One region of the Pseudonocardia tropica genome, then DNA from elsewhere that is predicted to be linked to it. Evidence: predicted binding sites of a transcription regulator. Region 1 holds the regulator's gene; the other holds the start of a gene.
What was found. The regulator HspR, encoded in region 1, represses chaperone genes until heat shock. The targets are predictions, from matches to a motif close to ANNTTGAGTNNNNNNNACTCAANNT.

Region 1 (4,412 bases):
ACGCGGTCAACGCCGCCCTGGGTGAGACCCAGGAGGCGCTGAAGGGCACCGACCACGAGGCCGTCAAGTCCTCGATGGAGAAGCTCGCCACCGAGTCCCAGAAGATGGGGTCCGCCCTGTACTCGCAGCCCGGTGCCGAGGGCGCCGCGGGTGCCGGTGCCGAGGGTGGTGCCGGTGCGGCCGGTGCCTCCGACGCGCAGGACGACGTCGTCGACGCCGAGATCGTGGACGACGACAAGGACGCCAAGGGCGACAAGTGACGGCCGGCGGCCATCCACGGGACGACAGGACGGTCGACATGGCTGACGAACAGAAGCAGGAGGAGCCGGTGACGTTCCGGGACCGCCGCAAGGTGGACCCGGAGACCGGCGAGGTCCGTCCCGACGCCGACGCGACCGGGGCCGCCGACACGGCGGCCCCGGTCGGGGACGGCGACCAGGTCGCGGGCCCGGCTGACGGGGAGGACCCGGAGGTCGAGAAGCTGCGGGCCGAGGTCGCCGAGCGCACCGCGGACCTGCAGCGGGTCAGCGCCGAGTACGCCAACTACCGGCGCCGGGCCGACCGGGACCGCGAGCAGACCAAAGTGGACGCGAAGGTCTCCTTCGCGAACGACCTGCTGGTCGTGCTCGACGACTTCGAGCGAGCCGCCCAGCACGGCGACCTCACGGGACCGTTCAAGGCCGCGGCCGACAAGGTCACCGCGGTGCTGACGAAGCTCGGTCTCGAGCCGTTCGGGACCGAGGGCGAGGCCTTCGACCCGCAGTTCCACGAGGCCGTGCAGCACGAGCCGGCCGAGGGCTCCGGCCCCACGGTCACCGTGCTGTCGACGGTGCTGCGCCGTGGCTACCGCATCTCCGACCGGGTCCTCCGGCCGGCGATGGTGACCGTGCAGGACCGCCCCGAGGCTCCGGCCGGGGGCGGCGCGGACGCCGGCGACGGCGAGCCGCAGAACCCCGCCTGACCAGGGCGGACAGGGACGTGACCGCGCGGTGCGGTGGGAGGCGAGCGGCCTCCCGCCGCACCGCGGGTCTGATCGGGAAGGAGGCGGAGTGACCCAGCGTGACTGGATCGAGAAGGACTTCTACCGCGAGCTGGGCGTCTCCTCGACGGCGTCCCAGGACGAGATCAAGAAGGCGTACCGCAAGCTCGCCCGCGAGCTGCACCCGGATGCGAACCCCGGTGACGAGAAGGCCGAGGCCCGCTTCAAGTCGGTCTCCGAGGCCTACGGCGTGCTGGGCGACGAGTCCAAGCGCAAGGAGTACGACGAGACCCGCGCGATGTTCGCGGGCGGCGGCGGCTTCGGCGGGTTCGGTACCGGGGGTGGCTTCCCCGGCGGTGCGCGCCCCGGTGGCGCCGGCCAGGGCGGCTTCGACATCAACGACCTGTTCGGCCAGGCCGGCCGCTCCGGCGGTGCCGGTGCCGGCGACTTCAGTGACATCCTCGGCGACATCTTCGGCCGCACCGCGCGGAACAACGCAGGCGGTGCGGGCGGGTACGGCACGGCCGGTGCCCGTCGCGGCCAGGACGTCGAGAGCAGCCTGACCATCTCCTTCGACGACGCGGTACGCGGCGCGACGGTGCCGATCAAGCTGTCCTCGCCGGGGCGTTGCGAGCGCTGCGGCGGCACCGGGTCCCGGCCCGGCAGTACCCCGCGCACCTGCCCGACCTGCTCCGGTCAGGGCCTGGTGAACCGCAGCCAGGGCGCGTTCTCGTTCTCCGAGCCGTGCCGCGACTGCCGCGGGACCGGCCGCATCATCGACGACCCGTGCCCCGAGTGCCACGGCGACGGCGTGTCCACCCGGACCCGGTCGCTGACGGTGCGGGTGCCCGCGGGCGTCGACGACGGACAGAAGGTCCGGCTCGCGGGCCAGGGCGAGCCCGGTCGCGGCGGCGCACCCGCCGGTGACCTCTACGTCACGGTCTCGGTCACCCCGCACCGGATCTTCGGGCGTTCGTCGAAGAACTCCGACGACCTGACACTCACCGTGCCGGTGACCTTCCCCGAGCTGGCTCTGGGTGCGACCCTGACGGTGCCGACGCTCGACGGCACCGTCTCGCTGCGGATCCCGCCGGGGACCGCCAGCGGCCGGACGTTCCGGGTGTCGGGACGTGGGGTCGAGCGCAAGAACGGGAAGAAGGGCAATCTGCTGGTCACCGTCGAGGTGGCGGTACCGCAGAAGCTGGACGACGCGGCGACGAGCGCACTGGAGGCCTACGCCGAGGCGACGTCGTCGTTCGACCCGCGGGCCGATCTGCTCGGTAGCACCAGGAGGTGATGGCGGTGGGCGGACGACGCACCCCCCGGGACGGGGAGGAGCCGCTGACCGTCGACGTGGCACACGACAGGCCGGTGTTCGTCATCTCGGTCGCCGCGCAGCTGTCCGGCCTGCACGCCCAGACCCTGCGCAGCTACGACCGGATCGGCCTGGTCAGCCCGGGCCGGTCCGCGGGCGGCGGGCGTCGCTACTCCCAGCGCGACATCGCGCTGCTGCGCGAGGTGCAGCGGCTCTCCCAGGAGGAGGGTGTGAACCTCGCGGGCGTCAAGCGGATCATCGAGCTGGAGCAGATGGTCGACGAGCTCTCGGCGCGCCTCGAGGAGGCCACCGCCGAACTCGACGCGGTCCGCGCCGCCGCCGCGCAGGCCACGGCGGCGGTGCACCGGTCCTACCGGCGTGACCTCGTGCCGGTGGACCGGCGCCAGGCCGTCGTGCGCTGGCGCCCCGCCGACGACGGCTGAGCCCCCCCGGACGGGTGCGGCCCGGGCGGCTCAGGCCGCCGTCAGGACCCCACGGCGGGCCAGCAGCCCGAGCACCACGGCGCCCAGCAGCGGGACCGCGGCCAGTACCGCGAACGGCAGCGCCGGCGGGAAGGCCGGGTCCAGCAGCGCGCCGACGCCCGTCGACCCGACGAGCACCATCAGTCCGCCGAACGAGGCCAGCACCCCGAAGTGGGCGCCCAGCCTGCGCTCCCCGGCGAGCCGCGGCACCAGGTCCTGCGCCACCGGCACGGCGAGCATCTCCCCGAGGGTCAGCAGCAGCACCATCAGCACCGCGGGGGCGAGCGCCCACCACCCCGGCAGGCCCGGCAGCAGCCGCGCCACCGCGACGACGATGAACGACGCGGCCATCAGGCAGAACCCGAGCACCACCGAGGGGCCGGCCCCGATCCGGTGTCCCCACGTCGTCACCCGCATCTGCAGGGTGATGACCAGCACCGACATCAGCACGAACAGGAATCCCAGCGCCGCGGTGCGGCCGATGCGCTCCAGCTCGTCGGGCAGCGCCAGGTACAGCTGGTTGTAGGACAGCAGCCAGCCCGAGTAGCCGGCGGCGAACAGCATGAAGCGCCGGTTGCCCAGTACCTCGCCCCAGCCCGCGAGCATGGGCCGTCCGGCCTGCTCGGCCTCCCGCCACGGCAGCCACCGCCAGTGCGCCAGCCCCACCAGCACGAAGCCGACGGCGGCGACCAGGCAGGCGAGCTGGAAGTCGACCAGCATGAGCGCGGTGCCGACCAGCGGCCCGGTGACCGTCCCGATCTGACCGGCCACGGCGAACATCGCGAACACCTCGGTCCGCGGCGGGCCCTCCCCGGCGCGCTCCCGCTCCCCGGCCTCCCGCGCCAGCGACGACTCGACGGCAGGCGAGAACAGGGCGGCCGCGAACCCGGTCAGCAGTGCCCCGCCGATGACCGCGGGCAGCGTCCCGGCGGCCCCGAGGAGGATGAATCCGGTCACGCGCAGCGCACACCCGGCGAGCACGACCGGCTTCGCACCGAACCGATCGGTCAGGGTCCCGCCGATCACGAAGAGCCCCTGCTGGCTGAACGTCCGCAGCCCCAGCACGAGCCCGACGGCCGCCGCGGCGAGCCCGAGGTCCTCGGCCAGGTGCGTGGCCAGGTAGGGCAGCACCATGTAGAAGCCCACGTTGAAGGCCAGTTGGGTGCTGATCAGCAGCTTCATGACCGGCGGGAGCCCGCTGAAGTGCGCCCGGCGACCCACGCGGAGCGGGGCCGCGGGACGCGGGTCCGACTCGGGATCGGCGGGGCGGCGGAGCAGACTGCGGAGCACCACGAAGTGGTACCAGGTCGCCCACTGCAGTCGCGACTCGATGGCAGTAACGACATATGCGCATGCATGAAGATACTTGACCGTGTGTACAGGCTTACCGAAGATCTTCCGGGCGCCGGGTGACACACGGTCGAGGGCGCCGGAGAGGACAGGTCGCCATGCCCGCCGTCGTAGCACCCCGTCGTTCCCGGTTGCGGGTCGCCGCCGCCCTGGCGGTGAGCGCCGCGGTCCTGACCGCGTGCGGTGGCACCGGCGGCGGGAGCGGCCGGGTCGTCCCGGACGGGCAGGCCACCATCGCGATGGCCTTCGGCCCGTCGGCCGGCTACGGGGTGGACACCGACGACGC
Region 2 (4,412 bases), on a different contig from region 1:
CGCGAAGGTCCCGGCCCGCAAGCCGACCACCCGGCGTGGCACCTCGACGGCGTCGGACAAGAAGTGACACCCGCCGGGCCCCGCGCCCGGTGAGCACGACCCGCGCCCCCGGCCGATCCACGATCGGCCGGGGGCGCCGTCGTGTGCGGGACACGGACCGTCCCGCACGGATACGGCGCCGGAGGTGACCGGCGCCCGGGTTGTCCGTACTCTGGCCGCGTGTTGTCACTGCCAGGTGCCCCCGATGAACTGATCATCTTCGTGATCAAGTGGATCATGGTGGTGGTCGGCGGGTTCTCGTTCGGGCACGCACTGATGCAACGTGCGGACGCCTTCACCGCGGCGGGCAAGCTCACCAAGAACGCGTGGCTGAGCATCACCGGCGTCGCGCTGCTGCTGCTGATCATCACGAACGGCCCGATGTTCGGCGGCGCCATGTTCTGGCTGGCCGCCACCGTCGCGACGCTGGTCTACCTGGTCGACGTCAAGCCCGCGGTGATGGAGGTCCAGGGCGGTGGACCGCGCTGGTGAGCCACCCGGTCCTCGGGACGCTCCCGGCCGTCCCGGCGCTGGACCGGCCCGACCTGCCGCGAACTGCGTGGTCGTCGCCGGGAGGCGCGGCGGCGAGACGCGGTACGCCGCCTGCGTGGTCCTCGCGACGACCCGGGTCGACGTCAACGGTGCGGTGAAGGGCCGCCTCGACGTGCGCAAGGCGTCGTTCGCGCCGATGGACGCCGTCGCCCTGACCGGGATGGCCTACGGCGGCATCACCCCGATCGGGCTCCCCGCGGACTGGCCGCTCCGGCTGTCGCCCGGCGTCGAGGTCGTGCCGGACCTCGCGCGCTGAGTCAGCAGCCCGTGCTGCGGGCGGCCTCCGCGGCGGTGAACTCGAGCCGGTAGCCGCCCCCGCGGGGGAGCAGGACGGCGGACCCGTCGGTCGAGGTCCAGCCCGCGGGCAGCAGCAGGAACTGGCTGCCGGACTGCACGACGAGCTTGAGACCGTCGTAGCGGAAGCGGTAGCCGGCGTCCGGACCGGCGCACGGGGTCACCGTGACCCCGGGTCCGGTGAGGCCGAGCGACCGCTCGCTGTAGACGGTGGTGTCGGCGAGCCACGGCAGGCTCTGCTCGAACTGCACGCCCCGCCCGGCGCCGACGCCCGACGCGTAGGCCCCGACCGCCCAGAACAGCCCGACGCCGAGCAGCACGAAGGACACGCCCCACTCGGTGACCGCGGCCGTCGCCGGGACCGGGCTGGTCCCGCGGGCGAGCCGCGCCGCCGCGAGCAGCGCCAGGACCGCGGCGCACAGCGAGAGTCCCCGCAGCTCCGGGACCTGCACGAACAGCTCCGCACCCGCGGTGTCGGCGACGGCGAGCGCCCCCGCACCGACGCCGACGGCCGCGAGCAGCGGCACCAGGACGCGGCGCGACCGGAGCCGCGCCCGCTCCGAGAGCCGGGGGCGGACGAGCTGACGGCCCCACAGCACGAGCAGGACGGCCGTGCCGGTCAGGGCGAGCGGCGGGATCATCCCGTCGGCGCTGCGGACCAGGTAGTCGGCCGGCGTGAGGTCCATCGCGGTGTAGGAGACGCCGAGGTGGTCGAAGAAGCCGAAGGCGTGCATCCGGCCGAAGTAGAGGAGCAGCGCGGTCAGCAGCGTCGCCGGGGCGACGACGGTGCCGAGCGCCTGCAGGGCCCGGGGCAGGGACTCGGGTCCGGGCTGCGGCGCCGGACCCGTCGCGGCCGGCCCGGTGCCGACCGGCGTCGGCGCGGGGGGCGTGGTGCGGTGCGGACCGGCGACGCGTCGTCGGCGCGGCGGTGCGGTCACCCGCCGCCGTGCCCGGTGTCGTCCTGCGGGGTTCCGCCCACTTCCGGGGCGGGCTCGCCGCCGTCGCCCGCGGCCGGGTCGGGCTCCTCCGCCGGGAGGCCGTCGATCGGATCGCAGCTGCTGTAGCCGACCGTCACGCGGACGGTCCGCCCGACGATCGTGGCCAGGTGCGTGCCGGGGGTCGGTGTCGTGGCGCAGGCGAACCAGCTCCCGGTGGCACCCGGCGGCGACGCGGCCCGGTCGATCACGACCGTGACGCAGCCGGTCGGGGCCGGGGCGCACTCCGCCATCAGCTCGGCGCGGTAGGCGTCGAAGGTGTACTCGCCCCCGAGCTTGTCCGGGATCGAGCCGCGTGGCGGCGCGCCGCCGAGCCGGGGGGCGATCCGGGTCGGCTCCCCGCCGCCACCGGGGCGGGTGGGCGGCGGCGGGCGTCTCGTGGGGCGGTCCGTGGTGGTGGGCGCGGCGGGGTCGTCGACGGTGGGGCCCGCGCGGGACGGGGTCGGCGCGGGGGGCGTTCCCGTGGTCCTCGGCACCGGCGGCGCCACCCCGGGTGGACCACCGGTCGGGACGGGCGTCGGCACAGAGGTCGACGCCGTCGTCGCGGGCGGGACGATCCGGGGCGGCAGGTCCGCCGGGGGTGGGCCGCAGGCGGTGCAGGCCACGACCGCGCAGGCCACCACGCCGAGCCGGTTCCGCATCCCGACCTCCCGAGTGCGGCCCGGTCACGCACCGGTGCCTCAGCCGTACTCGGCGTGCCCGCGGTCGCCGTTACGTGCTCCGGGGTCCGCGTTCGCCCTGAGCGGACACGACTCAACTCCGGGAAGCGGAGGGGTCTCCGTGTGGTTGGGCAGGACATGAGTGACGTGCTGACGCTCCCGGTCCTGCCCCTCGACGACGCCGTGGTCCTGCCCGGCATGGTCGTCCCCGTCCGCCTCGACGACTCCGACACCCGTGCCGCGGTGGACGCGGCCACCGCCGCGGCCCAGGACCGCGACGACGGGAGACGGGTACTCGTCGTCCCCCGCATCGACGGCCGCTACGGCGCCATCGGCGTCGTCTCCGTGCTCGAGCAGATCGGCAGGCTCCCCAACGGGGACCGGGCCGCCGTCATACGCGGTGAGCGGCGCGCCCGCATCGGGTCGGGCGTCTCCGGCCCGGGCGCGGCGCTCTGGGTCGAGGCCGAGCCGGTCGACGCCGGCGAGCCCACCGGCCGCACCCAGGAGCTCGCCCGCGAGTACAAGGCCCTGGTGGTCGGCATCCTGCAGCAGCGGGGCGCCTGGCAGGTCATCGACTCCGTGCAGCAGACCAGCGACCCGGGCGCGCTCGCCGACCTCGCCGGGTGGGCGTCGTGGCTCGACGTCGCGCACAAGGCCGAGCTGCTCGCCGAGACCGACCTCGACGTCCGGCTGGAGAAGCTCCTGGGGTGGACCAAGGAGCACGTCGCCGAGCAGGAGGTCACCGACAAGATCTCGAACGACGTCCGCGAGGGCATGGAGGCCCAGCAGCGCGAGTTCCTGCTCCGCCAGCAGCTCGCCGCGATCCGCAAGGAGCTCGGTGAGGACGACCCGGAGGGCTCCGACGACTACCGCGCCCGCGTGGAGGCCGCCGACCTCCCCGACGACGTCCGTACGGCCGCGCTGACCGAGGTCGGCAAGCTGGAGCGCTCCTCGGACCAGAGCCCGGAGTCCGGCTGGATCCGGACCTGGCTCGACACCGTCCTCGACATCCCGTGGGGCACCACGACCACCGACTCGTCGGACCTCGTGGAGGCCCGTCGCATCCTCGACGCCGACCACGCCGGCCTCGACGACGTGAAGGAGCGCCTCGTCGAGTTCCTCGCCGTGCGCGCCCGTCGTGAGCGCAAGGGGCTCGACACGGTCGGCGGCCGCGGCTCGGGCGCGGTGCTCTCGCTGGTCGGCCCGCCCGGCGTCGGCAAGACCTCGTTGGGGGAGTCGGTCGCCCGCGCGCTCGGCCGGAACTTCGTCCGCGTCGCGCTCGGCGGCGTCCGGGACGAGGCGGAGATCCGCGGTCACCGGCGCACCTACGTCGGCGCGCTGCCCGGCCGCATCGTCCGCGCCGTCCGCGAGGCCGGCTCGATGAACCCGGTCGTGCTGCTCGACGAGATCGACAAGGTCGGCAGCGACTTCCGCGGCGACCCGACCGCGGCGCTGCTGGAGGTCCTCGACCCGGCGCAGAACCACACGTTCCGCGACCACTACCTGGAGGTCGACCTCGACCTGTCGAACGTCCTGTTCCTGGCGACGGCGAACGACGGCTCCGCGATCCCCGGCCCGCTGGCCGACCGCATGGAGATCGTGACGCTCGACGGCTACACCGAGCCGGAGAAGGTCGCGATCGCCCGTGACCACCTGCTGCCGCGGCAGGTCGCCAAGGCCGGTCTCGACGACGGCGACGTGGAGTTCACCGACGTCGCCCTGTCGATGATCGCCGCCGAGTACACCCGCGAGGCCGGTGTCCGGCAGCTGGAGCGCGGCCTGGCGAAGGTGCTGCGGAAGGTGGCCGTGCAGCTGGACGCCTCCGACGCGCAGCGCCCGGTGCACGTCGACGCGGACGCGCTGGTCACCTACC

Region 2: the regulator HspR is predicted to act here: its motif matches at 2,616-2,640, upstream of lon (endopeptidase La).

Annotation. Positions count from the first base shown of each region.
Region 1 covers NZ_JBEDNP010000001.1:65,714-70,125, reverse strand. Annotated here, with positions in the region: gene dnaK (molecular chaperone DnaK) at 1-260, shown strand, start outside; gene grpE (nucleotide exchange factor GrpE) at 299-961, shown strand; gene dnaJ (molecular chaperone DnaJ) at 1,050-2,276, shown strand; gene WHI96_RS00340 (heat shock protein transcriptional repressor HspR) at 2,276-2,737, shown strand; gene WHI96_RS00335 (MDR family MFS transporter) at 2,768-4,066, opposite strand; gene WHI96_RS00330 (ABC transporter substrate-binding protein) at 4,225-4,412, shown strand, end outside.
Region 2 covers NZ_JBEDNP010000015.1:52,669-57,080, forward strand. Annotated here, with positions in the region: gene WHI96_RS21925 (hypothetical protein) at 1-67, shown strand, start outside; gene WHI96_RS21930 (DUF2516 family protein) at 220-531, shown strand; partial or broken gene WHI96_RS21935 (YbaK/EbsC family protein) at 575-838, shown strand; gene WHI96_RS21940 (hypothetical protein) at 849-1,823, opposite strand; gene WHI96_RS21945 (hypothetical protein) at 1,820-2,521, opposite strand; gene lon (endopeptidase La) at 2,678-4,412, shown strand, end outside.